DNA from 3 places in the Bradyrhizobium sp. CCBAU 53340 genome. Region 2 is predicted to be linked to each of the others. Evidence: predicted binding sites of a transcription regulator. Region 2 holds the regulator's gene; each other region holds the start of a gene.
The links. Region 2 encodes PhoB, which activates phosphate uptake and scavenging genes when phosphate is short. Its sites were predicted from a motif close to TGTCATNNANCTGTCAT; they were not measured.
Positions count from the first base shown of each region.

Region 1 (10,666 bases), 1.2 Mb from region 2:
GCCTGATGCCAGCGCCATCGGCGCCTTCAGCGTGCCGTGAAAGCCGTATTTGCGGGGATCGGCGGCGACGTCGGGCCAATCAGGCGCGACATTCAGCGCATCCTGCGGAAACGAAACCTCGGCGCCGGTATAGGAATCGTAGCCAAGCAACTCAGCGCCGAAGCGGGAGAGCGCATTGTCGGCGCCGGCGGCGAAATAGATCGCGTAGCGGGGAAAACCTGTCATGACGCGAGCATAACCAATTTATGCCGCAACGACAGTCTCGCGCGGCGCCGCCGCCGTGCCGAGCAGCCGCGTTGCATCGGTCAGATGCACGAGCTTGCCGGCCGCGATCACCGCGACCAGCCGCGGCCGCAGCGGGATGCTGACGTCGACGAGCAGGATGTCGGCGCGATGACCTGCTGCGAGCGTGCCGCGATCGGTCAGGCCGGTCGCTTGCGCAGGGCCCGCCGAGATCAATGTCCAGGCTGCTGTCAGCGGCAGTACGCCGTCGGCGGCAAGGCGAAAGGCAGCGAGCAGCGGTGCCGGATAATAATAGTCCGAGGCCAGCACCGAGCAGAGCCCCTTGGCGATCATGTCCGAGGCCTTGGTCCAGCCGGTATGGCTGCCTCCGCGCACGACGTTGGGTGCGCCGTAGACGATGGCATCGCCAGCAGCCGCGGCCTCGCGCGCCGTTTCCTCGTTGACCGGAAACTCGGCAAGCCGCACGCCCATGGCACGAAACGACTTTCGCATCGCCGGCGTCGCGTCGTCATGCGAGAGCATCCGCACTCCGGCCGCGCGGGCTGCCGCCGCGAGCCGACTGATCGAGGCCGGAACGTCGGCCGCGCGCGCGACGATATTCGCGACGAGCCTGTCGAACGCTTCGCTCGACAACCCCGTGCGCTCCACCATGCGGTTGCGCTTGCGGGGATTGGAGATGTCGGCGACGACCCCGTCCATGTGGTCGTTGAACGCGAACAGATCGACGCGCCCCTCGGCGAGCCACTGTCCGATCTCGGCCTCGGCATCGAGATTGTAGGTCTCGTGCCGCAGGTGAAAGCGCGTATCGGCGGCGAAGTGCGGACGCTGGCGCTCGATCGCCTCGAGCAGGCGCCTTGCATTGTCGCCGCTGCGCAAGCCCGGCTCCCACGACCAGGTCGTGGCGTGGAACACCGTGGTGATGCCGTTGCTGATGACCTGGCGGTCGGTGTCGGCGAGCGCGACGTCGATCGGGAAATCGACGCTGGCGCGCGGCATCATCTGCCGCTCGAAGGCGTCGCCGTGCAGGTCGACGATGCCGGGCAGCACCAGCAAATTGCGAGCATCGATCGCCAGCCGCGCGCGGCCGCGAGGCGCGTCGATCTGCACAATGTCGGTTCCGGAAACCGCGACTGAAGTCTCAGTGAACTCGGAGCCGACCAGGGTCCGGCCACCCTCGATGAAAATGTCTGTCACGCGACCGCGCTTTGTTTGCTCGCACAGGAAGGATTCCCTGCTTCGTATGCCGACAGGAAATCTTCAATTGCGAGCGTGCGGAAATTGGGCAGCGCGTCGCGCAATTTGTCGTGATCCCAGTCCCACCATGCCAGCTTGGCCAGCCGTCCGGCAATCTCTTCCGAGAACCGCCGCCGCACGATCCGCGCGGGATTGCCGGCGACGATGGTATAGGCCGGCACGTCCTTGGTGACGATGGCGCCCGCCGCAATGACCGCGCCGGTGCCGATGTTGCGTCCCGGCAGCACGATCGCGCCGTGGCCGATCCAGACGTCATGGCCGATATGGACGTGATGCCGGCGCCGCCAGTCGAAGAAATCGGTGTCATCGCTTTCGCCCGGAAAGTAGGCACTTGAACGGTAAGTGAAATGCGCCTGCGTGGCACGATGCATCGGATGATTGCCGGGATTGATCCGCGTCATCGCCGCGATCGAGCAGAACTTCCCGATGGTGGCGTAGGTGATCTGCGCGTCGTTGACGACATAGGAATAGTCGCCCATCGCGACTTCGTGCAAGATCGTGCGGGCGCCGACCTCGGTGTAGGCGCCGAGCCTGGTCTCGCGCAGCTTCGCCGAAGGATCGATGGTCGGCTCGACCGATAGCACCTTGGCCATGTTGCATCCGGGAATTCGAGGGCGGACGCATCTCTTCGAGCGGCTCGATGACATCGTCATGACGATGCGATGACAGGGGATGAGGTGTGTAGGATCGCCGCACCGCATTGCGCATGTCACACAAGTGTTAAGGGCCGGGGATAGCGGTGGGCTCCAGCTACTCTGGAGCCCTGCATGCTGGTGGTTGAAGGTCTGACGTGCCGCTTCGGCGCAAAAGCTGCGGTGGACGACGCTTCGTTTCAAATCTCCCCCGGCAGCTTCGTCGGCGTGATCGGGCGCTCCGGCGCCGGCAAGTCGACTTTGCTGCGAACCATCAATCGACTGGTGGCGCCGACGCAGGGCCGCATCCTGTTCGACGGCCTCGACGTCACCGCACTACGCGGCAAGGAGCTGCGGCAGTGGCGGGCGCGCTCGGCGATGATCTTCCAGCAGTTCAATTTGGTCGGCCGGCTCGACGTGTTGACCAACGTGCTGATGGGCCGTCTTGCCACCATGCCGGCCTGGCGCTCGCTGTCGCAAGTGTGGCCCGAGCAGGACAAGGCGCTGGCGATGTCGGCGCTCGAACAGTTCGACATCGCCGCACTTGCTGCGCAGCGCGCCGACCAGCTCTCCGGCGGCCAGCAGCAACGCGTCGCAATCGCGCGGGCGCTGGTGCAGCAGCCCGACATCATCCTCGCCGACGAGCCGATCGCCTCGCTCGATCCGCGCAACACCAAGATCGTGATGGATGCGCTGCTGCGCATCAACAAGCATTTCGGCATCACCGTGCTCTGCAATCTGCATTCGCTCGACCTGGCGCGCAGCTATTGCGACCGCCTGATCGGCATGGCGGCGGGCCGCGTGGTGTTCGACGGCGCGCCGTCGGCGCTGACCGACCTCGTCGCGCGCGAGCTCTACGATCTTGAAGCCGCCGACGTCATGGGCGGCACGCCTGCTCCGGCGCCCGAGGGCGTCCCGGCACTCGGAACGGCCGCCGCGGCCTGAGCCGCTGCGCATCGTTACTTTCGCTTCAACCGATCTCAACCTGGGAAGAGGGCTAATATGATCACTCGCAGACTCATTCTCGCCGGCGCCGCCGCGCTGACCTTTGCCGGATCCGCTTCCGCCGAAGACTGGAAGACGAAATATCCGGAGATCACCTTCGCCGTGGTCCCGGCTGAGAACGGCTCGGGCGTGACCGAGCGCTGGACGCCGTTCGTCAACTATCTCTCGAAGGAGCTCGGGGTGAAGGTGACGCTGCGTGTGGCCAATGACTACGCCGCCGTCATCGAGGGCCAGCGTGCCGGCAACATCCAGGTCGCCTATTATGGTCCGGCGTCGTTCTCGCGCGCCCGGCTCACCGGTGTGAAGACCGATGCGTTTGCGATCGACGTCAATTCCGACGGCTCGAAGGGATACTATTCGGTGTTCTACGTGCTGGCGAAGTCGCCCTACCAGAAGATCGAGGACCTCAAGGGCAAGAATCTCGGGCTTGTTGATCCGAATTCGACGTCCGGCAACAACATGCCACGCTACAAGCTGAACCAGCTCGCCATCGATCCCGATTCCTTCTTCTCCAAGGTCGTGTTCACCGGCAGCCACGAGAATGCCGTGCTGGCGCTGGCCCAGGGCACCGTCGACGTCGCCGCCAACTGGTGGAACGCGGACGACGATTCCAACCTCACCCGCATGCTCAACAAGGGCATGGTGAAGTCGGCCGACGGTACGCCGATGAAGAAGGAAGACTTCCGCATCATCGTGAAGTCCGACCTCATCATCAACTCGCCCTATGCTTATCTCAGCAATCTGCCTGACGACATGAAGGCTGCGATCAAGCAGGCGTTCCTGGACGCGGCAAAGAAGGATCCCGATGCCTACAACAAGCTCTCCGACGGCAAGAACAAGCCGTGGGAGCCGATCGCCAACGACGATTACAACAAGACCATCGAGCTGATCAAATTCGTCGACAATCTGCGTAAGAAGGCGTCCTGATTTCGCTGGGACGACGTACTGGAGCCGGGTCGACGGACCCGGCTCCTTTTCTTGATGGATCCTTCCCGCTGAACTCATGACGCTTGCGGTTTCGATTCTCCCAGAGCAGCAACTTGCTGCCCTCAACGCCGCCTATCGCAAGGTGGTCGCGCGCAAGCGCTTGCGCCTCTTGGCGGGCTTCGCCGTCTTCGTCGCCGCACTGATCGTGGCCTCGATCGGCGCCGAAGTGAATCTGCGCACCTTCTTCACCTATTTCGGCAATTTCATCAGCTATTTCGACCGCATCCTCACGCTCGACAGCGGCCTGCGGGTCTGGACCGATTTCGGCGAATGGTTCTGGGGCTTGCGCAAATGGCTGAAGCTGCTCGGTGAGACGCTGCTGATCTCCTATGTCGGCACGCTGATCGGCGCGGTGCTCGCTTTTGCGCTCAATTTCTTCGCCGCGGAGAATACCTCGCCGGCGCCCTGGCTGCGGTTTGCGGTACGCCGGCTGCTTGAATTCGCCCGCACGGTGCCCGGCATCGTGTTCGCGCTGATCTTCGTCATGGCCTTCGGCCTCGGTCCGGTGGCGGGCGTGCTCGCGATCGCGATCCACTCCACCGGCGCCCTCGGCAAGCTGTTTTCCGAGTTCGTCGAGAACGCGGACATGAAACCGGTCGACGGCATCCGCTCGACAGGCGCGAGCTGGATCTCCTGCATGCGCTTTGCGATCCTGCCGCAGGTCTCGGCAGGCTATGCCAGCTACGCCCTTCTGCGCTTCGAGATCAACGTGCGCGAGGCCTCGGTGATGGGCTTTGTCGGTGCCGGCGGCATCGGACAGGAGCTGATCGTCGCGATCCGCAAGTTCTACTACTCCGACGTCAGCGCCATCCTCGTGACCATCATCATCACGGTCTTCCTGATCGACATCACGACCGGCTGGGTGCGCGCCCGCCTGTTCGGCAAGGAGGCGCGGAATTGAGCAAGCCGCAGGACGTCGACACCGCGGCGCTCCGCGCCCGCTACCCCGATGTCTTCAGCCGCCCGGCTTCGGCACGCCTGGCGACGCCGGCGATGCTCGTCGCCGCTTTTGCGATCTTCGTGTTCGGCCTGGTCGATCTCGACTTCTCGCCGTCGCGTTTCATCTCGGGGCTGAGCCAGCTCGGCTGGATCAGCATGATGATGATGCCGCCCGATCCCGGCTCGTCGCTGCCGCTCTATCTGCAGGCGCTGGGCGAGACGCTGTCGATCGCGCTGCTCGGCACCACGCTGGCCGCTCTGCTCGCGCTGCCGGTCAGCCTGCTGGCGGCCCGCAATATTGTGCCGGGCATCGTCCGCTTCCCGGTGCGGCGATTCCTGGATTCGATCCGCGGCGTCGACACGCTGATCTGGGCGCTGGTCTGGATCAACGTCGTCGGGCTCGGCCCCTTCGCCGGCGTGCTCGCGATCGCGGTGTCGGATTTCGGCGCCTTCGGAAAACTGTTCTCGGAGGCGATCGAGGGCGCCGACCAGAAGCAGGTCGAGGGCATCCGGGCCTCCGGCGGCAGCGCGCTGCACGAGATCCGCTTCGGCCTGATGCCGCAGGTGCTCCCCGTCATCGCAGGCCAGGTGCTGTATTTCATCGAATCCAATACGCGGTCAGCCACGATCATCGGCATCGTCGGCGCCGGCGGCATCGGCCTCCAGCTCGCCGAGCAGATCCGCGTGCTGGAATGGCAGAGGGTCTCGTTCCTGATCCTGATGATCCTGGTCGCCGTCGCCGCGATCGATTTCATCTCGGGCAAACTGCGGTTTGCGATCATTGGAAGGCGGGCGGTGGCCTGATCACAGGTGCCGTAGGGTGGGCAAAGCGAAAGCGTGCCCACCACTTCTTGCGACTCATGGACAGGTGGTGGGCACGGCGCAAGTGCGCCTTTGCCCACCCTACGAGACCGGATTCGTAGAGCGGTCTACGGCTCCACCAAGAACTCCACCCGCTCCGCCGCAAAGCGCGAATGCTTGGTCACCAGCGGCTTGCCTTCGAGATCGAGATCCGTCGCATCGACCACCAGGATCGGCCGCCCGAGCGGCAGGTCGAGCCGCGCGGCATCGGTCGCATCGACGATGCCGGCGGTGATCCTGGTCGCACCGCGGCGGTAGTCCCGGATCTCGTAATGCTCGAGCATCTTCGTCATCGAGCGCGTGGCTGAAAACACCGTGCCGGCGCCCGGAAACCGCTCCGCCGATAGCCAGGTGGTGGAGACGCAGATCGGCGTGCGGTCGGCGAGGCGGATCGCCTCGATGCGCACCAGCGGCGCACCGGTCTTCAGTCCCAGTTCGCGTGCAAGCTCGCGGGTTGCGACATCGTCTGACGCCTCGATCAGCCGGCCATGCGGCTCGCGGCCTTCGGCGCCGACGATCTCCGAGAAGCGCGTGCGCGAACGCAAGGGATAGGCGAGCTTCTGGGCCTCGACATAGGTTCCGCTGCCGCGCTCGGCGCGCACGATGCCGCGCTCGGCAAGGGCTGCCAGCGCGCGGCGCACGGTATGCCTGTTGACGCGATAGGTTTCGGCGATCTCCATCTCGCCCGGCAATTTGTCGCCAGCGGCAAAACGGCCATCGGCGATGCCGCGCTCGATGCCGTCGGCAACGAGGCGCCACAGCGCGACGCCTGAAGAGGCGGTGTCCTGCATGCTCATGTCGGCGGCCAGCCTAGCCCGGAAATCACATCTTTGTCACGAAACAGTCATGGCGCTCCCGTATCAAGTTGTCTAGTATCATAGACAACTTGGATTCGACAAGTTCGGCAGAAAAATTCGGTGGATTCGGTGACCCAGCACAACACCCAGCAAGCCCAGCGTCAGGCCGCCATGGCCGTGCTGGCGCACGCGGAGGCGGGCGAGATCGCCGCCCGTCTCCGCAACGTTCCCTTGCCCGGCCATCAGGATCTGCGCGAACCGGAAAATGGCCTGGTGATGCTGCGCGGGCGGATCGGCGGCGACGGCGCGCCTTTCAATCTCGGCGAAGCCACGGTGTCGCGCGCAGCGGTGCGGCTTGCGAGCGGCGAGGTCGGCTTCGGCTACACGCTCGGGCGTGATGGCGAGAAGGCGCGGCTGATCGCGCTGTGCGACGCGCTGGTGCAGTCACGTGAATTTAGTGCTGCCGTCGAGCGCGACGTAATCGCACCGTTGCGCGAGCAGCTTATGGTCAGGCGCAAGCAACAGGCCGAAGAAACGGCTGCGACGAAGGTTGATTTCTACACCATGGTGCGCGGTGAAGGGTGAGGCCATGACAACGATTGCGGAACTGCCGCCGGGATTCGCCGACAAGGTGTTGTCGGCGCAATCGACCTTTCGCTCGGTGATGGACGCGATGGCGCGACCCGGCGCGGTCCAGCGCATCGTGCCGATGGCGGGAACCGCGGGCCCAATGATGCGCGGCACCGCTGCAATCGCGTTGACGCTGTTCGATCACGACACGCCGCTCTGGCTCGATGCGCGCATGGCTGAGAGCACTGACGTCCTGAAGTGGCTCAAATTCCACACCGGCGCGCCGGTGGTGCAAGATTCCTCGATCGCGGCCTTCGCGCTGATCAGCGACGGCGTGCTGCTGCCCAATCTCGAGCGTTTCGCGCTCGGCACCAACGAATATCCTGACCGTTCGACCACCGTCATCATTCAGGTCGAGAGCCTGGAGTTCGGGAAGAACTTCGAGCTCCGCGGCCCCGGCATCGACGGGGTCGCGACGCTGCAGGCTTCATTCAAGCCCTTCGACCTGTTCGAACAGCTGCGTTTCAACGAGACGCTGTTCCCGCGTGGCATCGACGTGGTTCTGGTCGCCGATGATGCCGTCGTGGCGATCCCGCGCACCACGCGCGTCATGAGCAAGGGAGGCTAGAGGCATGTATGTCGCAGTCAAAGGCGGCGAACGCGCCATCGAGAACGCGCATCGCCTGCTCGCCAATGCCCGCCGCGGCGATCAAGGCGTTGCGGAAGTCTCGCTCGACCAGATCTCGGAGCAGCTTGGGCTCGCCGTCGACCGCGTCATGAGCGAAGGTTCGCTTTATGACCGCGAGCTTGCGGCGCTCGCGATCAAGCAGGCGCGCGGCGACCTGATCGAGGCGATTTTCCTGGTTCGCGCCTTCCGCGCCACCCTGCCGCGCTTCGGCGCCAGCGAGCCGGTCGACACCGGCGCGATGCGGGTGCAGCGGCGGGTGTCGTCGACCTTCAAGGACATTCCCGGTGGCCAGATCCTCGGGCCCACCTTCGACTATACCCATCGCCTGCTCGATCCCTCGCTCGCCCAGGGCTTTGTGCCGGAAGCGCCGGCCGTGGCCGAAGCTTCCACCGCGCCGACGCCGCGTGTGACCGACATTCTCGGCCGCGACGGGCTGATCGAATCATCGCCGCAGGCCGAAGACGGCAGCAGCGTCGGCGATCTCACCCGCGAGCCGCTGAACTTTCCAGCGGACCGCGACCTGCGCCTGCAAAACCTCGCGCGTGGCGACGAGGGTTTCCTGCTCGCGATGGGCTACTCCATCCAGCGCGGCTATGGCCGCAACCATCCCTTCGCCGGCGAGATCCGCTTCGGCGAGGTCGAGGTGGAATTCACAGCCGAAGACGTCGGCTTCGCCGTGCCGCTCGGGTCGATCGAGCTGACCGAGTGCCAGATGGTCAACCAGTTCAAGGGATCGGCGACGGAAGCGCCGTGCTTCACGCGTGGCTATGGCCTCGCTTTCGGCCAGAGCGAACGCAAGACCATGTCGATGGCGCTGGTGGATCGCGCGCTGCGTGCCCGCGAGCTCGGCGAAGAGGTCCTCGCCCCGGCGCAAGATGAAGAATTCGTGTTGTCGCATTCGGACAACGTCCAGGCGACCGGCTTTGTCGAGCATCTGAAGCTGCCGCATTATGTCGACTTCCAGTCCGAGCTCGGCCTCTTGCGCAAGCTGCGCAAGGAATTTGCCGAGGGCTCTCCTGATGCCAACGCGCCCGATGCCATGAAGGAGGCCGCGGAATGAACGCGCCCGCCTACAACTTCGCCTATTTGGACGAACAGACCAAGCGAATGATCCGCCGCGCGATCCTGAAGGCGATCGCGATCCCCGGCTATCAGGTCCCGTTCGCCAGCCGCGAAATGCCGATGCCCTATGGCTGGGGCACCGGCGGCGTGCAAGTGACCGCCGCGATCCTTGGCCCTAGGGACGTGCTGAAGGTGATCGATCAGGGCTCGGACGACACCACCAACGCGATCTCGATCCGCAAATTCTTCGCCAAGACCGCCGGCGTCGCGACGACGACGTCGACCGACGAGGCGACCGTGATCCAGACGCGCCACCGCATCCCCGAGACCTCGCTGCACGCAAATCAGGTGTTGGTCTATCAGGTGCCGATTCCGGAACCTTTACGCTTCCTCGAACCGCGCGAGACCGAGACGCGGCGCATGCACGCGCTCGCCGAATACGGTCTGATGCATGTGAAGCTCTATGAAGACATCGCCCGCTTCGGCCATATCGCGACCGCCTACGCCTATCCGGTGAAGGTCAACGCGCGCTATGTGATGGACCCGTCGCCGACGCCGAAATTCGACAATCCCAAGATGGACAATTGCCCGGCATTGCAATTGTTCGGCGCCGGCCGCGAGAAGCGCATCTATGCGATCCCGCCGTATACGCACGTGGTGTCGCTCGATTTCGAGGATCACCCGTTCGAGCCCTACCGTTTCAACGCGCCCTGCGCCCTGTGCGGCGCCGAAAATTCCTACCTCGACGAGATCGTCACCGACGACAAGGGCAGCCGCATGTTCGTCTGCTCGGATACCGATTATTGCGAGGGACGTCGGGCCGCTGGCCATCACGGTGCCCTGAGCGCTGCGCCCTACAAGGACAAGGTGCAGGAGGCCTCGAATGGCTGATCAGACTCTGGTCGAGAACGATGAGCCGCTGCTGGTCGCAACGTCACTCAGCAAGTCGTTCGGCCGCATTGCGGCGTGCCGTGATGTGTCGTTTGCGCTCTATCCGGGCGAAGTGCTGGCGATCGTCGGCGAATCCGGCTCCGGCAAGTCGACATTGCTGCAAATGCTCTCGGGCCAGCTCGCCGCGAGCGGCGGGCACGTGTCCTACCGGATGCGCGATGGCGTCACCCGCGATCTCGCCGCGCTCGGCAAGGCCGAGCGGCGCCTCTTGTTCCGCACCGATTGGGGCTTTGTGCACCAGGATCCCGCACAGGGCCTGCGCATGGCGGTTTCGGCCGGCGCCAATGTCGGCGAGCGGCTGATGGCGGTCGGCTGGAATCATTACGGCCGCATTCGCGAGTCTGCCTCCGACTGGCTCGCACGCGTCGAGATCGACGTCGCACGCATCGACGATGCACCGCGCACCTATTCGGGCGGCATGCGTCAGCGCCTCCAGATCGCGCGCAACCTCGTCACCGGGCCCCGCCTGGTGTTCATGGACGAGCCGACCGGCGGGCTCGATGTTTCAGTCCAGGCCCGCCTGCTCGATCTCCTGCGCAATCTCGTCGCCGAATTACATCTCGCCGTCGTCATCGTCACCCACGATCTCGCGGTGGCGCGCCTCTTGTCGCATCGCGTGATGGTGATGAAGGGCGGCCGCGTCATCGAAACAGGTCTCACCGACCAGGTGCTGGACG
Region 1 covers NZ_CP030055.1:930,004-940,669, reverse strand. Annotated here, with positions in the region: gene XH89_RS04420 (DUF1045 domain-containing protein) at 1-225, opposite strand, end outside; gene XH89_RS04415 (alpha-D-ribose 1-methylphosphonate 5-triphosphate diphosphatase) at 244-1,437, opposite strand; gene XH89_RS04410 (chloramphenicol acetyltransferase) at 1,434-2,090, opposite strand; gene phnC (phosphonate ABC transporter ATP-binding protein) at 2,265-3,074, shown strand; gene phnD (phosphonate ABC transporter substrate-binding protein) at 3,132-4,061, shown strand; gene phnE (phosphonate ABC transporter, permease protein PhnE) at 4,138-5,022, shown strand; gene phnE (phosphonate ABC transporter, permease protein PhnE) at 4,980-5,864, shown strand; gene phnF (phosphonate metabolism transcriptional regulator PhnF) at 5,990-6,718, opposite strand; gene phnG (phosphonate C-P lyase system protein PhnG) at 6,839-7,303, shown strand; gene phnH (phosphonate C-P lyase system protein PhnH) at 7,308-7,916, shown strand; gene XH89_RS04370 (carbon-phosphorus lyase complex subunit PhnI) at 7,921-9,036, shown strand; gene XH89_RS04365 (alpha-D-ribose 1-methylphosphonate 5-phosphate C-P-lyase PhnJ) at 9,033-9,929, shown strand; gene phnK (phosphonate C-P lyase system protein PhnK) at 9,922-10,666, shown strand, end outside.
Region 1: phnC (phosphonate ABC transporter ATP-binding protein) is a predicted target of PhoB. The motif match lies at 2,149-2,165, and genes of this name have one in related genera.

Region 2 (10,666 bases):
TATCTCTCCCCTTTCGTCATCTCTGTAATCTTGCTGACGTTTCGCGAGGTTATCATCGGCGCCCGATCGAAGCGCCTGCAGCAGGCGGCGCTCAAGCTCGATCCAGGTCCACCGCCTGAAGCCGCTTATGTGAGAAAGCGCAGCGACAGCGGCGCCTGACCGGCGCAAGCTCTAGGAGAAGTCCGCCCCGATGGCGATCGACGCCCCATCTTCTCCCCCCGCCCAGCCCTGGTCCGACCGGCTGCGGCACTCGACGATCATCCTGATCGCTGCTGCGCTGGCGCTGTCGATCGTGGTCTCGCTCGGCGAATTGGCGGCGCTGCACGCCGCGATCATATTTCTCAGTATCGCGGCCGCCGCGCTGATCCCCTGGCGGCTGCATGATACCGCCGCCTCGCGCGAGGACGTCAGGCGCGTCAATCCGGTCGAGAGTGCCGCTGTGGCCGCCGTCGTCGCCGGGATGCCGGATCCGGCGGTGCTGCTCGACCGCGCCGGCCGCGTCATCCACCTCAATACCGCCGCCGCCCAGCTCGCGCCGGCGCTGCGCAAGAACGAGCTCGCCCAGTTCGCGCTCCGCTCGCCGGAGATCATCACGGCGCTGCGCGAGTCCATTGCCACCACGGAGCCGCGGCGCGCGACCTATCTCGACCATGTTCCGGTCGATCGCTGGATGGAGCTGATCATCACCCCGGTGCCGGTGCCGACCAATTTCGGCGGCGCCGACAAATGCATGCTGATGACCTTCCACGACCAGACGCCGCTGCGCCGGGTCGAGGAGATGCGCGCCGATTTCGTCGCCAATGCCAGCCACGAATTGCGCACGCCGCTGGCGGCCCTCTCCGGCTTCATCGACACGCTCCAGGGCCAGGCCAAGGACGATCCCAAGGCGCGCGAGCGTTTCCTCGGCATCATGCACAATCAGGCCACCCGCATGGCACGCCTGATCGACGATCTGCTCTCGTTGTCGCGGGTCGAGCTGTCGGCCCATGTGCGGCCCGACACCCTGGTCGACCTTCTGCCGATCATCTTCCAGGTCGCCGACGGGCTTGAGCCGCTGGCGCGCGAGCGCCAGGTCGAGGTCGAGACCCATTTGCCTGACGGCCCGGTCATGATCGCCGGCGACCGCGAGGAGCTGCTCCGCCTGTTCGAAAACCTGATCGAAAACGCGCTCAAATACGGCGCCTCCGGCGGGCGCGTCATCGTCTCGCTGACTCTGCCGACGCCTGCCGATGCGAGTCAGGAAATCCGGGTCATGGTGCGGGATTTCGGACCCGGCATCGCACCCGAGCACCTGCCGCGCCTGACCGAGCGGTTCTACCGGGTTGATGTCGGCGACAGCCGCTCCCAGGGTGGAACCGGCCTCGGATTATCGCTGGTGAAACATATTCTTAACCGTCACCGCGGCCGTCTTTTGATCGAAAGCGTGCCCAAACAGGGCGCGACTTTCACCGCCTGTTTTCCCCCGGCTAAGACTTTAGTTTAAGCCATAAAAGCAAGCGATTTCAATCGCTTGCATCTGTCATCCGACTGTCACGAAACCTTCGTAAAAGCTCAGCCGACCGCTCCTAAAGGGGCGGCACGGGGAGCGCGATCGGGCGCGAATGGCGCTTCGCTCCCCTGTATGGAGACCAGCATGAATTTCCTCAAGACCATCGTCGCTGCCGGCTTGGTCGCCGCAACGACGACGACGGCGTTTGCCGCCGACATCACCGGTGCCGGCTCGACCTTCATTTTCCCCGTCCTCTCCAAGTGGGCGGATGCTTACAAAAAGGAGTCGGGCAACGGCGTTAACTACCAGTCGATCGGCTCCGGCGCTGGCATCAAGCAGATCCAGGCCAAGACCGTGACCTTCGGCGCGACCGACGCTCCGTTGAAGGCGGATCAGCTCCAGAAGGACGGCTTTGCCCAGTGGCCGATGGTCATGGGCGGTATCGTCCCGGTCGTTAACATCGAAGGCATCAAGGCCGGCGAGATCGTCCTCGACGGCGCCACCCTCGCCGACATCTTCGTCGGCAAGATCACCAAGTGGGACGACGCTGCGATCAAGAAGCTGAACCCGAATGCCAAGCTGCCGTCGGAAGCGATCTCGGTCGTTCACCGCGCGGACGGTTCGGGCACCACCTTCAACTTCACCAACTATCTCTCCAAGACCAGCGCCGACTGGAAGAGCAAGGTCGGTGAAGGCACCGCCGTCGAGTGGCCGGTTGGCGTCGGCGCCAAGGGCAACGAAGGCGTTGCCGGCAATATCGCCCAGACCAAGAATTCGATCGGTTATGTCGAATACGCCTATGCCAAGCAGAACAAGCTGACCTACACCAAGATGGTCAACAAGGCCGGCAAGACCGTCGACGCGACCAACGAGGCGTTCCAGGCCGCCGCGTCCAACGCCGACTGGACCAGCGCTCCGGGCTACTACCTGATCCTCACCGACCAGCCCGGCGACAAGTCCTGGCCGATCGTCGCGACGACCTTCGTGCTGATGCACAAGGAAGCCGTCGACAAGGCTGCATCGCAGGAAGCGCTGAAGTTCTTCAAGTTCGCCTTCGAAAAGGGTGCGAAGTCCGCCGAAGAGCTCGACTACATCCCGATGCCCGACAACGTCGTGAAGCTGATCGAGAAGACCTGGTCGGCTGACATCAAGAGCTAAGCTCCTTGCTCCCGGGACGCGGTGCGACCTCCATGGCCGCATCGCGGACCGCGCGGCTTCTCGGCCCCGGATCAGTATCGCGCTCTATCCGGGGCGCGAGACCAAACAAGAACGTATATTATTGGTACAGGGGATCGGCGTGGCAGAGATGGCTGTTCAGAGCGATGTAATCGACGACGCCGGACCGTATGACCGCGCCAAGGCCTTGAGCGCGTTCAAGCTCGGCGATGTCACGTTCTACTGGATCACGCGCCTCAGCGCGATTTCGGTCCTTCTCATTCTCGGCGGCATCATCATCTCGCTGATCATTGGCGCCGTCCCGGCGATGAAGGAATACGGCTTCGCGTTCCTGTGGACGCAGCGCTGGGCCCCGTCGGCGGATCCGCCCGTGCTCGGCGCGCTCGGACCGATGTACGGCACGCTCGTCACCTCCTTCATCGCCATGCTGATCGCCATTCCCGTCGGGATCGGCATCGCGATCTTCCTCACCGAACTCTGCCCGCAATGGCTGCGCCGCCCGATCGGCATGGCGGTCGAGCTGCTCGCCGGCATTCCCTCGATCATCTACGGCATGTGGGGCTTCTTCGTGCTGGGCCCGTTCCTGGCCAACACCTTCCAGCCCTTCATGATCAAGATCTTCGACGGCATCCCCGTGCTGGGCGCGATCTTCGCAGGTCCCCCGTCCTATCTCAGCTTGTTCAACGCCGCGCTGATCCTCGCCATCATGGTGCTGCCCTTCATCACCTCGATCTCGGTCGACGTGTTCAAGACGGTGCCGCCGGTGCTCAAGGAAGCGGCTTACGGCGTCGGCTGCACCACCTGGGAGGTCGTGCGCAGCGTCGTGATCCCCTACACCCGCGTCGGCATCATCGGCGGCGTCATGCTGGCGCTGGGCCGCGCCCTCGGCGAGACCATGGCGGTGACCTTCATCATCGGCAACTCGTTCCGCATCTCGTCGTCGATCTTCGCGCCGGGCACCACGATCTCGGCGGCGATCGCGTCCGAATTCGCCGAGAGCGACGGCCTGCACCAGTCCGGCCTGATCCTGCTCGGCCTGTTGCTGTTCGTGTTGACGTTCTTCGTGCTCGCCGGCGCGCGGCTGATGCTGCTGCGTCTGGAAAAGAAGGCGGGGAAGTGACATGAACCCGATTTACGCACGCCGCCGCCGCAAGGATATCGTCGTCCGCGGGCTCTGCATCGGTGCCGCCGCCTTCGGCGTCACCTGGCTCGCGCTGATCCTGCTCACGCTGCTCTACAACGGCCTCGCCGGCCTCAACCTCGACCTGTTCGTCGCGGATACCCCGCCTCCGGGCTCGACCGAAGGCGGCCTGCGCAACGCCATTGTCGGCTCGCTGATCATGACCGTGATCGGCGTCGGTGTCGGCGCGCCGCTCGGCCTGTTCGCCGGCACCTATCTCGCCGAATACGGTCGCAACGACAAGCTGACCTCGGTGATCCGCTTCATCAACGACATCCTGCTGTCGGCGCCCTCGATCATCATCGGCCTGTTCATCTACGGCGCGGTGGTGGTGCCGATGCGCGGCTTCTCGGCGATCGCAGGCTCGCTGGCGCTTGCCGTCATCGTCATCCCGGTGGTGCTACGCACGACCGAGGACATGCTGCTCTTGGTGCCGAACGCACTGCGTGAGGCGGCGTCCGCGCTCGGCCTGCCGCGCTCGCTGGTGATCAAGCGGATCGCCTATCGTGCGGCCCGATCGGGCCTCATCACCGGCGTGCTGCTCGCCACCGCCCGCGTCGCCGGCGAGACGGCGCCGCTGCTGTTCACTGCGCTGTCGAACCAGTTCTTCAGCCTCGGCCTGAACAAGACGATGGCGAACCTGCCCGTGACCATCAACAATTTCGTGCAGAGCCCCTACGCTTATTGGAAGCAACTCGCCTGGAGCGGCGCCCTGCTGATCACGCTCACTGTGCTTGCCCTGAACATTGGCGCCCGCATCCTCGGTGCCGAGAGGACCGCAAAATGACCGACCTGTCCGTATCCGTGAGCTCCAACGCTCACCTCGCCGCGCAGCAGCCGCTGCCCGAAGCGCCAGCCAAGGTGACGGTGCGCAACCTCAACTTCTATTACGGCGAGCACCACGCGCTGAAGAACATCAATCTGACGCTCGGCACCAACCGCGTCACCGCCTTCATCGGCCCGTCCGGCTGCGGCAAGTCGACCCTGCTGCGCATCTTCAATCGGATGTATGATCTCTATCCGGGCCAGCGCGCTAGCGGTCAGCTGATGCTCGATCAGACCAACATTCTCGATCCCAAGCTCGACCTCAACCTGCTGCGCGCCCGCGTCGGTATGGTATTCCAGAAGCCGACGCCGTTCCCGATGACGATCTACGAGAACATCGCCTTCGGCATCCGGCTCTATGAGAAGATCTCGAAATCCGAGATGGACGACCGCGTCGAGAAGGCGCTGCGCGGCGGCGCGCTGTGGAACGAGGTCAAGGACAAGCTCAATGCCTCCGGCCTGTCGCTCTCCGGCGGCCAGCAGCAGCGCCTCTGCATCGCCCGCACCGTCGCGGTGCGGCCCGAGGTGATCCTGTTCGACGAGCCGTGCTCGGCGCTCGACCCGATCTCGACCGCCAAGGTCGAGGAGCTGATCCAGGAGCTGTCCGAGAACTACACGATCGCGATCGTCACCCACAACATGCAGCAGGCGGCGCGCGTCTCCGACAAGACTGCCTTCATGTATCTCGGCGAGCTGATCGAGTTCGACGACACCAGCAAGATCTTCACGTCGCCGTCCGACCGGCGCACGCAGGATTACATCACCGGCCGGTTCGGCTGAGGAGACAGGACATGGGTTCTGAACATACCGCAAAAGCCTTCGACACCGACCTCCAGGAGCTCACCCGCCTGGTCGCCGAGATGGGCGGCATCGCCGAGCGCATGATCGTCGATTCCGTCGACGCGCTGATCCGCCGCGATGTCGCGCTCGGCCAGCGCGTCGTTACCATCGACGCCGAGCTCGACGCGCTGCAGAAGAAGATCGAGGAGCGCGCCGTGCTGACCATCGCGCGCCGCCAGCCGATGGCGGTCGATCTGCGCGAGATCGTCGGCGCCATGCGCGTTGCGACCGATCTCGAACGGATCGGCGACCTCGCCAAGAACATGGGCAAGCGCGTCGCGGCGCTGGAGACGGATTTCCATCCGCTCAAGCTGTTCCGCGGCCTGGAGCACATGACCGACCTCGTGCAGCAGCAGGTCAAGTCGGTGCTGGACGCCTATGCCGCGCACGATCTGCCGGCGGCGATGGCGGTGTGGAAGGGCGACGAGGAAGTCGACGCCATCTGCACCTCGCTGTTCCGCGAGCTCCTCACCTACATGATGGAGGATCCGCGCAACATCTCATTCTGCATCCATCTGATGTTCTGCGCCAAGAACATCGAGCGGATCGGCGACCATGCCACCAACATCGCCGAGACGGTGTTCTACATGATCGAAGGCCAGGCCATCACCGACAAGCGGCCGAAGGGCGACATGACGACCTTCGCCACCACGGTCCCGAATACTTAAGGAGCGACGAGCCCATGGGCGCACGCATTATGGTTGTTGAGGACGAGGAAGCTCTCACCGAGCTTCTCCGCTACAACCTCGAGGGCGACGGCTATGACGTCGAGACGGTGATGCGCGGCGACGACGCCGACACCCGCCTCAAGGAGCACATCCCCGATCTGATCGTGCTCGACTGGATGCTGCCGGGGCTCTCGGGCATCGAGCTGTGCCGCCGGCTGCGGACCCGGTCCGACACCAAGCAGCTGCCGATTATCATGCTCACCGCGCGCGGCGAGGAGAGCGAGCGGGTGCGGGGACTTGCCACCGGCGCCGACGATTACATCGTCAAGCCGTTCTCGGTGCCCGAGCTGCTCGCCCGCGTGAAGGGCCTCTTGCGGCGCGCCAGCCCCGAGCGGCTCGCCACCGTGCTCGCTTTCGGCGACATCGAGCTCGACCGCGAAAAGCGCCGCGTGGCGCGCTCGGGCCGGCCGATCGATCTCGGCCCGACCGAATACCGCCTGCTGGAGTTCTTCCTCGAACATCCGGGCCGCGTGTTCTCGCGCGAGCAGCTGCTCGACAGCGTCTGGGGCCGCGACATCTATATCGACGAGCGCACCGTGGACGTCCATATCGGCCGCCTGCGCAAGCTGCTCAATCTCGGCCGCGAGCAGGATCCGATCCGCACCGTCCGCGGTGCCGGCTATGCGCTCGACGATCGCTTTGCCAAGGCAGAGCAGACGTCAAGCTAGCGGCACTCATGCCAAACAAAAAAGCGCGCCCAGTGGCGCGCTTTTCTTTTTGTCCCGGCCCGGGCCGGGACAATGTCGTCTCAGCAATGCTCAGCGCGTGCTCGGCTTGGCCGGCGCGCGGCGCCGATCGGCGGCCGGCTGATAGGCGACACGCGAGTGCTGGGCGCAGTAGGGCAGGCCGGACAGTGCCTTGCCGCCGCAGAAGAAGAAATCCGGGCTCGAGGGGTCGCCGACCGGCCAGTGGCAGGTCGCCTCGTTGAGTTCGAGCAGCGAGAGCCGCTGGCTCATCGGCACCACGTTGTCATAGGTAACGGGTTCGGCTTCGACCTCGACCTCGAAGGCCTGCGCCAGCGCGGTGTTGCCGCGCGCCATGGGGCGGCTCACCCGCATCATGTGCTGCGCGGGACGCGCCTTGCGCGGCCGCGGAGCTGCCGATGAGGGGCTCTTGGCCCGGCCGGACAGGCCGAGCCTGTGCACCTTGCCGATCACGGCGTTGCGGGTGACATTCCCAAGCTCAGCGGCGATCTGGCTGGCCGAAAGTCCGGCCTCCCAGAGCTTTTTCAGCTGCTCGACGCGATCGTCGGACCAGGTCAAAACCGTCATTGCACCCTTTCCTTCGCCGCGCGCCGCCATCCTGGGGCGGCACGACGAATGCCTAAGTCTCGAAAAACCCGTGCCGCCAGAATCCCTTAAGGCTCGCCGGGCGCACCAGATGCGCCCGAACGTTTACGCCGGTACATGAGGACTTATGGGATCAGAACCGCTGCACGAGATGTCGTATCTGACAAGCCAAACGCTACAATATGGCGTGACTCACGCGCAAGAGTCCGCCGACTCGCTTCCACATGTTCCGTGGCGAAAATCCCGCAAAATCGCCACCGCAAGACTACGGAATCAGCGTTTCGCGAGGCTTTCCGGGCGGCATTGACACCCGTTTCACCAGGCCTAAGATAGTCGTGCGTGCCGCCCTTAAAAGGCGGCACGTTTCGTTTTCCGGGCCGGTCAATGGTGCGTTGCGCAATGCACACATTGTCCGTCCGCAACAATCAAGTGATCGTCATGACCAACAGCGCAGCGCCGCATTTGCTCCCCGTTTTCGCCAGAGCCGACATCGGTTTTGAGCGCGGTGAAGGCGTCTGGTTGATCGCAACCAACGGCGATCGCTATCTCGATTTCACCTCGGGCGTCGCCGTGAATGCGCTTGGCCATGCCCATCCTGCGCTGGTCAAGGCGTTGCAGGAGCAGGCGACCAAGCTCTGGCACATGTCGAACTTGTTTCAGAGCCCTGATGGCGAGAGGCTCGCCGCGCGTCTATGCAGCGAGAGCTTTGCGGACTTCGTATTCTTCTGCAATTCCGGCGCGGAAGCGCTGGAGGGCGTGATCAAGCTGGTCCGCCATCATCACTTCTCCAAGGGACATCCGGAGCGCTATCGCATCATCACCTTCGAAGGCGCCTTCCACGGCCGCACGCTGGCAACGCTGGCCGCGACCGGCTCTGCGAAATATCTCGAAGGCTTTGGTCCACCGATGGACGGTTTTGACCAGGTGCCGCATGGTGACATCGAGGCCGTGAAGAAGGCGATTGGTCCAGAGACCGCCGGCATCCTGATCGAGCCGATCCAGGGCGAGGGCGGTGTGCGTTCGGCGCCATCAGGCTTCCTCAAGGCGTTGCGCCAGCTCTGTGATGAGAAGGGCCTGCTGCTCGCCTTCGACGAGGTGCAGACCGGTATGGGCCGCACTGGCGATCTGTTCGCTCATCGGCGCACCGGCGTCACGCCCGACGTGATGTCGCTGGCCAAGGCGCTCGGCGGCGGCTTTCCGATCGGCGCGATCCTGGCGACCGCGGATGCGGCCTCCGGCATGGGCCCGGGCTCGCACGGCTCGACCTTCGGCGGCAACCCGCTGGCGATCGCGGCCGCCAACGCCGTGCTCGACGTCATGCTCAAGCCCGGCTTCTTCGACCACGTGCAGAAGATGTCGCTGCTGCTCAAGCAGAAGCTCGCTTCCGTCATCGACCGTCATCCTGAGATCGTCAGCGAGGTGCGCGGCGAGGGGCTCCTGATCGGTATCAAGGCCGTGGTGCCCTCCGCCGACCTCGTCGCAGCGCTGCGCAACGAAAAACTGCTTACCGTCGGCGCCGGCGACAATGTCGTGCGCTTCCTGCCGCCCTTGATCGTCACCGAGGCGGAGATCGAGGACAGCGTCATCAGGCTCGAACGCGCCTGCACGGCGCTGTCAGGCAACAAGCGGGCGGCAAGCTGATGAGCAAGGCACCCAATAAAACTCCAAAGCACTTTCTTGATATCAACGAGCTGCCGCTGTCGGAGCTCAAGAGCATGCTCGCGGCCTCCTCCGCCATGAAGGCGAAGCAGAAGGCGCATCAGCCGGTGCGTCCGCTCGAGGGCAAGACGCTGGCGATGATCTTCGAGCGCCCCTCGACCCGCACCCGCGTCTCGTTCGACGTCGCCATGCGCCAGCTCGGCGGCGAGCCGATCATGCTCACCGGCGCCGAGATGCAGCTTGGCCGCGGCGAGACCATCGCCGATACCGCGCGCGTGTTGTCGCGCTATGTCGACGCCATCATGATCCGCATCCTCAACCACGAGGCGCTGCTGGAGCTCGCGGCGAACGCGACCGTGCCTGTCATCAACGGCCTGACGCGCCGCTCGCATCCCTGCCAGGTGATGGCCGACCTCATGACCTTCGAGGAACATCGCGGCCCGATCGAGGGCCGGACCGTGGCCTGGACCGGCGATGACAACAACGTGCTGGCGTCCTGGGCCCATGCGGCCGAGCGCTTCAAGTTCAAGCTCAATGTCGCAACCCCGCCCGAGCTCGCACCGAAGAAGGTGATGCGCGACTTCATCAAGACGACCGGCGCATCGATCGTGATCGGCACCGATCCGGAAGCCGCGGTGAAGGGCGCCGATTGCGTCGTCACCGACACCTGGGTGTCGATGGGCGACAAGGAAGGCGAGCACCGCCACAACGTGCTCAAGCCCTACCAGGTCAATGCCAAGCTGATGTCGCTGGCCAAGCCCGACGCGCTGTTCATGCACTGCCTGCCGGCCCATCGCGGCGAGGAGGTCACCGACGAGGTGATCGACGGCCCGCAATCGGTCGTATTCGACGAGGCCGAAAACCGCCTGCATGCGCAGAAGGGCATTTTGGCCTGGTGCTTTGACGCGGTGAAGTGATCTCGGTGGTGGGGCTGCGTCGCTGGCCCCATTCTCCACCGTCGTCCCGGACAAGCGCGCCCTCAGGCGCGCGCCGATCCGGGACCCATAGCCACAGGCAGTTGTTTGGCGATGACTTGGAGTTGTCGTCCCGCGCTATGACTTAGGCCTGTGGTTATGGATCCCGGGCTCACGCTTCGCGCGCCCTGGGATGACGCTGCGTTTGTCGCAACGTTGTGCGATCATAACTGTACCCGGAACACACTACCTCGCGCCCCCTTCCATTTCCCATCCTCCGACCCCAGATAACGCCCCATGGTTTCCCAATCCCCTGACATGAGCACCGGGCCGGAAGGCCCGGTTCGCGCGCCATCAGCGGTTCCGATCGATGATGCCGTGCTGCCCTACGAGGTCGACGCGCTCGATGTGCGCGGCCGTCTGGTGCGGCTTGGCCCGGCGCTGGACGACATCCTGACCAAGCACGATTATCCAGCGCCGGTCGGTAAGCTGCTCGGCGAGGCGATCGTGCTGACGACGCTGCTCGGCTCGGCGCTGAAGTTCGAGGGCCGCTTCATCCTTCAGGC
Region 2 covers NZ_CP030055.1:7,475,351-7,486,016, reverse strand. Annotated here, with positions in the region: gene XH89_RS35515 (lysylphosphatidylglycerol synthase domain-containing protein) at 1-159, shown strand, start outside; gene XH89_RS35510 (ATP-binding protein) at 191-1,483, shown strand; gene pstS (phosphate ABC transporter substrate-binding protein PstS) at 1,634-2,647, shown strand; gene pstC (phosphate ABC transporter permease subunit PstC) at 2,796-3,785, shown strand; gene pstA (phosphate ABC transporter permease PstA) at 3,787-4,632, shown strand; gene pstB (phosphate ABC transporter ATP-binding protein PstB) at 4,629-5,450, shown strand; gene phoU (phosphate signaling complex protein PhoU) at 5,462-6,178, shown strand; gene phoB (phosphate regulon transcriptional regulator PhoB) at 6,193-6,906, shown strand; gene XH89_RS35475 (GcrA family cell cycle regulator) at 6,997-7,509, opposite strand; gene XH89_RS35470 (aspartate aminotransferase family protein) at 7,966-9,168, shown strand; gene argF (ornithine carbamoyltransferase) at 9,168-10,103, shown strand; gene XH89_RS35460 (Hsp33 family molecular chaperone) at 10,398-10,666, shown strand, end outside.

Region 3 (10,666 bases), 2.8 Mb from region 2:
TCGATGCCCTTGGCGGCGTCGATCACCATGACAGCGGAATCGACCGCCGTCAGCGTGCGATAGGTATCTTCCGAAAAGTCTTCGTGGCCCGGCGTGTCCAGGAGGTTGAAGACGAGGCCCTCGAACTCGAAGGTCATCACCGAGGTCACGACCGAGATGCCGCGCTCGCGCTCGATCTTCATCCAGTCCGAACGGGTGTTGCGCCGCTCGCCCTTGGCCTTGACCTGGCCGGCGAGGTTGATGGCGCCGCCGAACAGCAGCAGCTTCTCGGTCAGCGTGGTCTTGCCGGCGTCAGGATGGGAGATGATCGCAAAGGTGCGCCGCCGCGCCACTTCTGCAGCAAGCGGGGAACGGGCCGGCGATTCGGCTGTGGTGGCGGCAATGTCGGACATGGCGGGAGCGTTTGGCAGGGAAAATGAGAGGGATCAAGCCTCATTTGGTGATTGCGCAGCCCTTCGGCCAGCCCCATATCGGCCCTGGCCAACCGGCCTTGGGGGGAGGACGACCTCCCTGCTCATCAGCATCTGCCTCGCGGGGACGGCCCTGCCTTGAATGGAGGGTCGTCATGGCCTGGAGCATCCTGTTCGTCGCCGGTCTGCTCGAGATCACCTGGGCGATCGGCCTGAAATACACCGAGGGCTTTACCCGGCTGGTTCCGTCCGTGATCACGCTCGCGGCCATGGCCGGCAGCGTGATCCTGCTCGGCATCGCCCTCAAGTCCCTGCCCGTCGGAACCGCCTATGCGGTCTGGACCGGCATCGGCGCGGTCGGCACGGCGACGCTCGGCATCGCCCTGTTCGGCGAGCCAGCCACCGCGCTTCGCCTCGCCAGCATCGGGCTGATCGTGGCCGGCATCGCCGGGCTGAAGCTCGTTACTTGAAGAACTGGACCGCCCACCAGGAGAGCGCCGCGACGATGGCCGAGGCCGGGATCGTGATCACCCAGGCATAGACGATCGAGCTCGCCACGTTCCAGCGCACCGCCGAAACGCGCCGAGCCGCACCGACGCCGACGATGGCGCCGGTGATGGTGTGGGTGGTCGAGACGGGAACGCCGAGGAAGGTGGCGATGAACAGGGTCGCCGCGCCGCCTGTCTCGGCACAGAAGCCCTGCATCGGCGTCAGCTTGGTGATGCGCAGGCCCATGGTGCGGACGATGCGCCAGCCACCCATCAGCGTGCCCAGCGCCATCGCCGCCTGGCAAGAGAGCACCACCCAGAATGGCACCGAGAATTCGTTGCCGAGATGGCCCTGCGAATACAGCAGCACGGCGATGATGCCCATCGTCTTCTGCGCGTCATTGCCGCCATGGCCGAGCGAATAGAGCGAGGCGGAGGCGAATTGCAGGATGCGGAAAGCACGGTCGACCGCGAACGGCGTCGAGCGCACCGACAGCCAGGACACGATCGCAACCAGCATCATCGCAAGCAGGAAGCCGACCAGCGGCGACAGCACGATCGCCAGCACCGCCTTGGTGAGGCCGCTCCAGACCGCCGCCGATATTCCGGCCTTGGCCATGCCGCCACCGACGAGGCCGCCGATCAGCGCATGCGAGGACGAGGACGGAATGCCGAGCCCCCAGGTCACGAGATTCCAGACGATGGCGCCGACAAGGGCTGCGAAGATCACCTGGGCATCGACGATCGCGGGATCGATGATGCCGGTGCCGATGGTCTGGGCCACGTGCAGGCCGAACACCATGAAGGCGACGAAATTGAAAAACGCGGCCCAGAACACTGCGAATTGCGGCCGCAGCACCCGGGTCGAGACGATGGTCGCGATCGAATTGGCGGCATCGTGCAGGCCGTTCAGGAAGTCGAACAGCAGCGCGACGGCGATCAGTCCGACCAGGACGGGAAGACCCAACGCAGCATCCACAGCGGCGCCCCCACTCTAAGCTTTGCGGATGATCTCCGCGCAAACGCGTTCCGCGTTTGTCGCGGGGGAAAACCGCTGCACACTTTTCCGGATCATGCGCTACACTTGCTCGATGACGATGCTGTTGATCTCGTTCGCGACGTCGTCGAAGCGATCGGCCACCTTCTCGAGGTGGTCGTAGATCTCGACGCCGACGATGAAATCCATCGCGTTGCCGTTGCGGTGCTTGAGGAACAGCTCCTTCAGGCCGATGTCATGGAGATCGTCGACGCGGCCCTCGAGCTTGGTCAGTTCCTCCGTGATCGCGGTCAGCATGGCGACGTTCTTGCCGATCTCCTGCATCAGCGGCAGCGCGCGTCCCACCAGATTGGCGCATTCGATCAGGAGCGCGCCGATTTCGCGCATCGGCGGCTCGAAGGTGCGGACCTCGAACAGCATCACGGCCTTGGCCGTCTGCTGCATCTGGTCGATGGCGTCGTCCAGCGAGGTGATGAGGTTCTTGATGTCGCCCCGGTCGAACGGCGTGATGAAGGTTCGCCGCACCGCCGTCAGCACCTCGCGCGTGACGTTGTCGGCGTCATTCTCGAACTGGCTGACGCGCTGGCAGTAGACCGGCGTCTCCTCGCCTCCGTTCAGCACACCCTGAAGCGCAATCGCGCCCTGGATCACGGTCTTGGCATGGCGGTCGAACAGGTCGAAGAACCGTTCTTCCTTGGGCAGGAAAGCGCGAAACCAACGCATCATGGGGATAGTCTACCTGATGGAAATGACCCGGCCCGAAGGGGCCGTCACAAAACCGTCATAGACCATTTTCGCTCCGCGCGCGTGCAATCTCGCACCCACGGGATCGGATCATCCACCGGATTCGCGCATCGACGAAATTTACGCGATATCAATGACTTAGAGCGAGCGCCGGAGGTAATGCGCGATTTCCCCGATGACGCCACGGCGGAAGGTGAGCACGCAGACCACGAAGATCGAGCCCTGGATCACCGTCACCCATTGGCCGAAGCCGGCGAGATATTGCTGCATGGCGATGATGACGAAGGCGCCGACCACGGGCCCGAAGATGGTGCCGAGACCGCCGACCAGCGTCATCAGCACGACTTCGCCGGACATCGACCAGTGCACGTCGGTGAGCGAGGCGTTCTGCGCCACGAACACTTTCAGCGCGCCGGCAAAGCCTGCCAGCGTCCCCGACAGGACAAACGCCAGGAACTTGTACTGGTCGGTCCGGTAGCCCAGCGAGATCGCGCGCGGCTCGTTCTCGCGGATCGATTTGAGAACCTCGCCAAACGGCGAGTTGATGATGCGGTAGATCAGCAGGAAGCCGGCGAGGAAGCCGGCCAGCACGACATAATAGAGCACGGTCGGCTTCGACAGATCGAGCACGCCAAACATGTGCCCCTGCGGAATGCCCTGGATACCGTCCTCGCCATGGGTGAACGGCGCCTGCAGGTAGATGAAGTACAGCAGCTGCGACAGCGCCAGTGTGATCATCGAGAAATAGATGCCCTGGCGGCGGATCGAGATGTAGCCGGTGATGAGTGACAGCCCGAACGCAGCCGCGATTCCGACGAGGACGCCAAGCTCGGGCGGCAGCGCCCAGACCTTCAGCGCATGCGCGCTGCAATAGCCGGCGGTGCCCATGAACATCGCATGACCGAACGACAACAGGCCGCCATAGCCGATCAGGAGATTGAAGGCGCAGGCCAGCAGGGCAAAGCACAGCGCCTGCATCACGAAGAACGGATAGACTCCCGTAAAGGGTACCACGGCCAGCAACAGCGCCATCACTGCGAAGACGATCATCTCATCACGCATCGCGCGCGGAGTTACCGGCAGCGTATCGTCCGTCAAGGCTGTCATATCAGGCTGCCCTTCCCGTCAATCCCGTTGGCTTCACCAAGAGCACCAGTACCATCAGCACGAACACGACGGTGTTGGAGGCCTCGGGGTAGAAATATTTGGTCAGGCCCTCGATCACACCGAGCGCGAAGCCGGTGATGATGGAGCCCATGATCGATCCCATGCCGCCGATCACGACAACCGCGAACACGACGATGATGAGGTCGGCGCCCATCAGCGGCCGCACCTGGTTGATCGGCGCCGAGAGCACGCCGGCAAGCGCGGCGAGGCCGACGCCGAGGCCGTAGGTCAACGTGATCATGCGCGGCACGTTGATGCCGAAGGCACGCACCAGCGTCGGATTTTCAGTGGCGGCGCGGAGGTAAGCGCCGAGCCGCGTCTTCTCGATCAGGAACCAGGTGGCCAGACACACCACCAGCGAGAAGATGACGACCCAGCCACGGTAGACGGGCAAGAACATGAAGCCGAGATTCATGCCGCCCTTGAGCTGGTCCGGAATGGCGTAAGGCAGGCCGGAGGAGCCGAAGTAGTTCTGGAACACGCCCTGCACGATCAGCGCGATGCCGAAGGTCAAGAGCAGGCCGTAGAGATGGTCGAGGCCGGTCAGCCATTGCAGCATGGTCCGTTCCAGGATCATGCCGAAGATGCCGACAATGATCGGCGCCAGCAGCAGCGCCCACCAGTAATTGATGCCGCCGAGGTTCAGCAGGAAATAGGCGACGAAGGCGCCCATCATGTAGAGCGCGCCATGGGCGAAATTGATGATGTTGAGCATGCCGAAGATGACGGCGAGCCCGAGACTGAGCAGCGCGTAGAACGAGCCGTTGATCAGTCCTACCAGTAGCTGTGCGTAGAGAGCCTGCATCGATCCAGCACCCAGTCCCTTCGGCGTTCCCAGAGTAGCGCCCGCCGGCTCAACACCGGCGGGCTGTCGGTCTTATTTCTTGAGCAGCGCGCACTTGCTCTCGGAGAGCGGCGTGAAGGCCTGGTCGCCCGGCACCGTGCCGACGAGCTTGTAGAAGTCCCACGGTCCCTTGGACTCGGAGGGCTTCTTCACCTCGAATAGATAGGCGTTGTGGATGGTGCGGCCGTTCGGCTGGATCTCGCCCTTGCCGAACAGATCGTCTTCGGTCGGCATCGACTTCATCTTCTCGACCACCTTGACGCCGTCATGCGGATTGCCGCCGAGCGCTTCGAGAGCCTTGAGATAGTGGCGCACGCCCGCATAGACACCCGCCTGCACCATGGTCGGCATCGCGCCGTTCTTCATCTTCTCCGAGAACCGCTTGGAGAACGCCCGGGTCTGGTCGTTCATGTCCCAGTAAAACGTCTCGGTGAAGTTGAGGCCCTGCGCCGTCTCGAGGCCGATCGCCTTGACGTCGGTGAGGAACAGCAGCAGCGCCGCGAGCTTCTGGCCGCCCTTGCCGATGCCGAACTCGGCCGCCTGCTTGATCGTGTTGGTGGTATCACCGCCGGCATTGGCAAGGCCGATGATCTTGGCCTTCGAGGCCTGCGCCTGGAGCAGGAAGGAGGAGAAGTCCGGCGTGTTGAGCGGATGTTTGACGCCGCCGACCACCTTGCCGCCATTGGCAGTGACGACCGCGGTGGTATCGCGCTCCAGTGCCGCTCCGAAGGCGTAGTCCGCCGTCAGGAAGAACCAGGTGTCGCCACCGGCCTTCACCAGCGCCTGGCCCGTGGTGTGGGCCAGCATGTAGGTGTCGTAGGTCCAGTGCACGGTGTTGGGCGAGCACTGCGCATTGGTGAGGTCCGAGGTCGCCGCGCCCGAATTGATGTAGACGCCGTTCTTTTCCTTGACGACGTTGTTGACGGCGAGCGCCACGCCGGAGTTCGGCACGTCGACGATGATGTCGACCTTGTCGACGTCGAACCACTGCCGCGCGATCGCGGTGCCGATGTCAGGCTTGTTCTGATGATCGCCGGAGATGATGTCGATCTTCCAGCCCTTGCCCGTCAGGCCGGAATCTTCAACCGCCATCTGGGCGGCGAGCGTGGAGCCGGGCCCGCCGAGATCGGCATAGAGGCCGGACTGATCGGACAACGCACCGATCTTGACGGTCTTGTCCTGTGCGAAGGCGGCGCCAGTGGCAGTCACGGCCAACGCCGTGCCGAGCAACAACGATGCAATCGACTTTTTCATGTGACTTCCCTCGTGAATTCTCTCTTCGCCGCTTCCGTTGGCCGTCTGCTTTGGGCCGGACTAGACGCCGAGATAGGTGTGGAGCTTGTCCATGTTGGCGGCAAGCTCCGCATTGGAAAATCCGTCAATGATCTTGCCGTGCTCCACCACGTAATAACGATCGGCGACGGTGGATGCGAAGCGGAAGTTCTGCTCGACAAGGAGGATCGTGAAGCCCTCCTTCTTGAGCCGCGCAATGGTGTGGCCGATCTGCTGGATGATGACGGGCGCCAGACCTTCGGTCGGCTCGTCCAGCATCAGGAAGCTCGCGCCGGTGCGCAGGATGCGCGCGATCGCCAGCATCTGCTGCTCACCGCCGGAGAGCTTGGTGCCCTGGCTGTTGAGACGTTCTTTCAGGTTCGGGAACAGATCGAAGATCTGCTCGAGCGGCAGCCCGCCTGCGCGCACCACCGGCGGCAGCAAGAGGTTCTCCCGCACGTCGAGGCTGGAAAAGATTCCCCGCTCCTCCGGGCAGAACGCGATGCCCATGCGCGCAATCTTGTCGGAGGTCGCGCGGATGATCTCCTGATCGTTGAATTTGATCGAACCGGCACGCTTGCCGATGATGCCCATGATCGATTTCAGCGTGGTGGTCTTGCCGGCGCCGTTACGCCCGAGCAGCGTGACGACCTCGCCCGCCTTCACGTCGAAATTGATCCCGTGCAGGATGTGGGACTCGCCGTACCAGGCTTCCAGGTTGCGAACCTGGAGGATGTTGCCGCCGGTTGCGGCCCGCGCCGGTGCCTCGGCCATTGCAGTCTCAGGCATGACCGGCTCCCAGATAGGCTTCCTTGACGCGCTCGTCCTTGGTGAGCTCGGAATAATGGCCCTGCGCGAGCACCTGCCCGCGCGTCAGCACGGTGATGATGTCGGAGAGATTGGCGACGACGCTCAAGTTATGCTCGACCATCAGGATGGTGTATTTCGCCGAGATGCGCTTGATCAGCGCGGCGATCTTGTCGATGTCCTCGTGACCCATGCCGGCCATCGGCTCATCCAGCAGCATCATTTCCGGATCAAGCGCGAGCGTGGTTGCGATCTCGAGCGCGCGCTTGCGCCCATAGGCCATCTCGACTGCCGGCGTATTGGCAAACTCGCTGAGGCCGACATCGTTCAACAGCTCGCGCGCCCGGTCGTTGAAGCGGTTGAGCACGGACTTGGAGCGCCAGAAATCAAAGGAGCTGCCGTGCTGGCGCTGGAGCGCGACACGAACATTCTCCAGCGCGGTCAGATGCGGAAACACCGCCGAGATCTGGAATGAGCGCACCAGTCCCAAGCGCGCCACATCGGCCGGCGCCATCGCGGTGATGTCCTGCCCCTTGTACAGGATTTTTCCGGCAGACGGTTTGAGGAACTTGGTCAGAAGGTTGAAGCAAGTCGTCTTGCCGGCGCCGTTCGGCCCGATCAGCGCGTGGATACTCCCACGGCGAACCTTGAGCGCAACGTCGCGGACGGCGAAGAAGCCCGCGAACTCCTTGGTCAAGCCTTCCGTTTCGAGAATGAACTCATCGGCCAAACAGATTTCCCCCTGCCCGCGCCAATAGCGCGTTGCTCTCATTGTTACTTCGGCTTTCCGGAGGTCTTGGAGCTCGCCCCGGAACGCCGCCTCCGGGCGCGGAATATGCCGGAGGTGACGGGGGTTAGGCAAGGCGGAAAGCTGAGCAGGTCAGGCCTTTGACCGGGAGTCTTATGCTCCCTTAGTTGGAGGCTTTGTGATGCCGCCTGCCGGCCTCCCGGTTCGCAAGACACCGGTCATCAAGTCGTCGTTAACGGTCTTTGGTCCCGCGCGCCAGCCTTCATGAAAAATTTTCCCGCAAGCAAGATCATGCGCCCGTTTCATTCGCCGGGAATATTGTCTTGGATTTCGCCAGCGCCGCGCCCTCCGCCGTCAAGTCGATCAGGCAGCGTGACCTGCTCAACACGTGGCTGCGACTCTATGCGCGCCAGCAGACCGCGCCGGCGATCTGGGAGTATCAGCCCGCGCGACTCGAGGAAGAGCTGTCCGATCTCATCTACTACACGGTGGACCATTCGACGCCGACGCCGCGCCTGACGATCCAGAGCGAGGGCACGCGGATCTCGCGCGCTTATGGCCATACCGGCAAGGGCGTTCTGCTGGACGATTATGTCGGGCCGCGAATGGCGCCTTTCGTGATGCCGATCTACCACGAATGCGTGGCGCGCGGGCTTCCGATCTATACCGTCGCCGATGTCGATGACATCTACGGCCGCGTCGTCGCCTATGAACGGCTGCTGTTGCCGTTCCTGACCGACGACAAGGTCAGTCACGTCATCGCATCGGTCAAGACTTTCTGCGAGGACGGCGGCTTCGAGATCAAGAACCTGCTGCGCGGAAATGACGCGCCGCCGCGGCCGAAACTGCGCACGGTGATCGACCGCGACCTGTTTCACCGCGCCCCCGGCCGCATCGCGGCCGCCGAAATCGTCGAATTCGCCGATCAGTCCGGAGACCCTGATGTCACCGCCGAGACAATCGAGCTGAACTAGCCCTTGCGCGCCTTTGCGCCGATTTCCTTGTCGTAGATGTCAGGCTTGAAGCCGACCAGCAACTTGCCGCCGATTTCGAGCACCGGCCGCTTGATCATCGATGGTTGCGCTAGCATCAGCGCCATTGCCTTCTTTTCGGTCAGGCCTTCCTTGTCGGCATCGGGCAGCTTCTTGAAAGTCGTGCCGGCGCGATTGAGCAGCGTCTCCCAGCCGAGCTTGTCGCTCCATTGCTTGAGCTTGTCCTTCTCCACACCGGCGGCCTTGTAATCGTGGAACTCGTAGGCGATGCCATGGGTGTCGAGCCAGGTGCGCGCCTTCTTCATGGTGTCGCAGTTCTTGATGCCATAGATGATGTTGGGCAAGACGGTCCTCGCGCATGCGTCGTGACTGATCTCTAGGGCGTTTCACGTCCCGTGGCGTTGTACGCAACTCCCGATCACGCGACAATATTGCGAACGACGCTTTCGACCTCTTCCGAACGGACACCCCAATGCACGTCACCCACGATCCCGCCGCATCCGCCTCGCCGACCATCGACTTCAACACCTTTCTCGCGGTCGACATCCGGGTCGGCACCATCGTCGATGCCAAACCTTTTCCGGAGGCGCGCAAGCCGGCCTGGCGACTGTGGATCGACTTCGGTCCGGTCATCGGCGTGCGCAAGAGCTCGGCGCAGATCACCGAGAACCATCCGCTCGAGACGCTGGTGGGACAGCAGGTCGCCGCCGTCGTCAATTTCCCACCGCGTCAGATCGGACCTGTTGTCTCCGAGGTCCTCACGCTCGGCTTCCCCGATGCCGATGGCAAGGTCGTGCTGATGCAGCCGAGCAAGCCGGTGCCGAACGGCGGGCGATTGTTCTAGACGGCAACGCCTCCGTAGGCCGCCCATCGCTTCATCCTCCCTTCCAAGGCCAGCCCGCCAGGCTTGACCAAGACCCCTTCCACAAATATTAATGACTGATCGATCGGTTTTTATATGGATCAGCTGTTATCTAGCGGGTTCGGGTATTTCTCTAAAACGATCGATCTGTCAGTTATTTATGGACCGGACGGATGCCCAAGATCAGCGAGAAGAAGCGTGAGGACCGGCGTCAGCAGATCCTCGAAGCCGCGCTGGCCTGCTTCTCCGAAGACGGATTTCACCAGACCGGCATGGCCGACATCGTCAAGCGGTCCGGCCTGAGCCACGGCGCGGTCTATCTCTACTTCCAGAGCAAGGACGATCTGATCGAGGCGCTCGCCGACGACCGGCACCGCCGCGAGGCCGTTCTCAACTCGGTCGCGCAAGGCTCCGGGGATCCCATCGAGGGGCTGCGGGCGCTGGTCCGCGCCTATGCACAATGGCTGACCGATCCCACGGGCGAAGCGCGGCGCCGTGTCGGCATCCATGGCTGGGCCGAGGCGCTGCGCAACCGCCGCGTCCGCACCAGCGTCGTCGAGGGCATCGACATCCCGCGCGCGCTGGTCGTGGCGCTGGTCGAGCGCGGGCAGCACGACGGCCTGATCAAGCGTGACATCGGCGCCGATGCGATCGCGCGCGTGCTGATCGCGATCTTCCAGGGCTTTGTGCTGCAAAAATGCTGGGGCGAAGAATTTGACGTCGCGGCCTGCATGGCGACGGTCACCACCGTGATCGATGGCTTTCGCACGACCGCGCCCGATATGAAGCGGCGAACCAGGACGTAAGCGATGTCCTGGATTCACGAGCTTCTCGCCGGCGGCGGTGTCGGCCTCGTCGCGGGGCTGGCTTCGGGCTTCAGCGGCACGAGTCCGGGCGGCGGGCTCGTCGTCTTCAGTGTGCTGCTGCTCGGCGCCGAACAGCACGTCGCCCAAGGCACCTCGCTGATCACGCAGATACCGCCAACGGGCCTCGCCGGCGTGCGCCGTTACTGGCACAGCGGCCATCGCAGCCCGCTGCCATGGATCACCTGGATCGGCATCGGCTTTCTGATCGGCGGTATGGGCGGCGGCTATGCCGCGGCCGCGGTCTCCGACGCGGTGCTGCAATGGACCTATGTCGCCTATCTCGTCGCGCTGATCGCGCTGCTGATCCTGCGTCGCGACCGCAAGGACGATGGTGGCGACACTGGTGATCGGAACCGGCTGCCCTGGCCTCCCCTGCTCCTCATCGGCATGCTTGCCGGCTTCTCGTCCGGCTTCATGGGTATCGGCGGCGGACTCGCGATCACGGTCGGCCTCGCCGCGGGCCTGCGCG
Region 3 covers NZ_CP030055.1:4,677,182-4,687,847, forward strand. Annotated here, with positions in the region: gene XH89_RS22335 (peptide chain release factor 3) at 1-392, opposite strand, end outside; gene sugE (quaternary ammonium compound efflux SMR transporter SugE) at 566-880, shown strand; gene XH89_RS22345 (inorganic phosphate transporter) at 873-1,877, opposite strand; gene XH89_RS22350 (DUF47 domain-containing protein) at 1,977-2,621, opposite strand; gene XH89_RS22355 (branched-chain amino acid ABC transporter permease) at 2,778-3,746, opposite strand; gene XH89_RS22360 (branched-chain amino acid ABC transporter permease) at 3,748-4,611, opposite strand; gene XH89_RS22365 (ABC transporter substrate-binding protein) at 4,684-5,904, opposite strand; gene XH89_RS22370 (ABC transporter ATP-binding protein) at 5,965-6,711, opposite strand; gene XH89_RS22375 (ABC transporter ATP-binding protein) at 6,704-7,459, opposite strand; gene XH89_RS22380 (hypothetical protein) at 7,801-8,451, shown strand; gene XH89_RS22385 (ArsC family reductase) at 8,448-8,813, opposite strand; gene XH89_RS22390 (tRNA-binding protein) at 8,942-9,313, shown strand; gene XH89_RS22395 (TetR/AcrR family transcriptional regulator) at 9,505-10,137, shown strand; gene XH89_RS22400 (sulfite exporter TauE/SafE family protein) at 10,141-10,666, shown strand, end outside.
Region 3: XH89_RS22350 (DUF47 domain-containing protein) is a predicted target of PhoB. The motif match lies at 2,664-2,680, and genes of this name have one in related genera.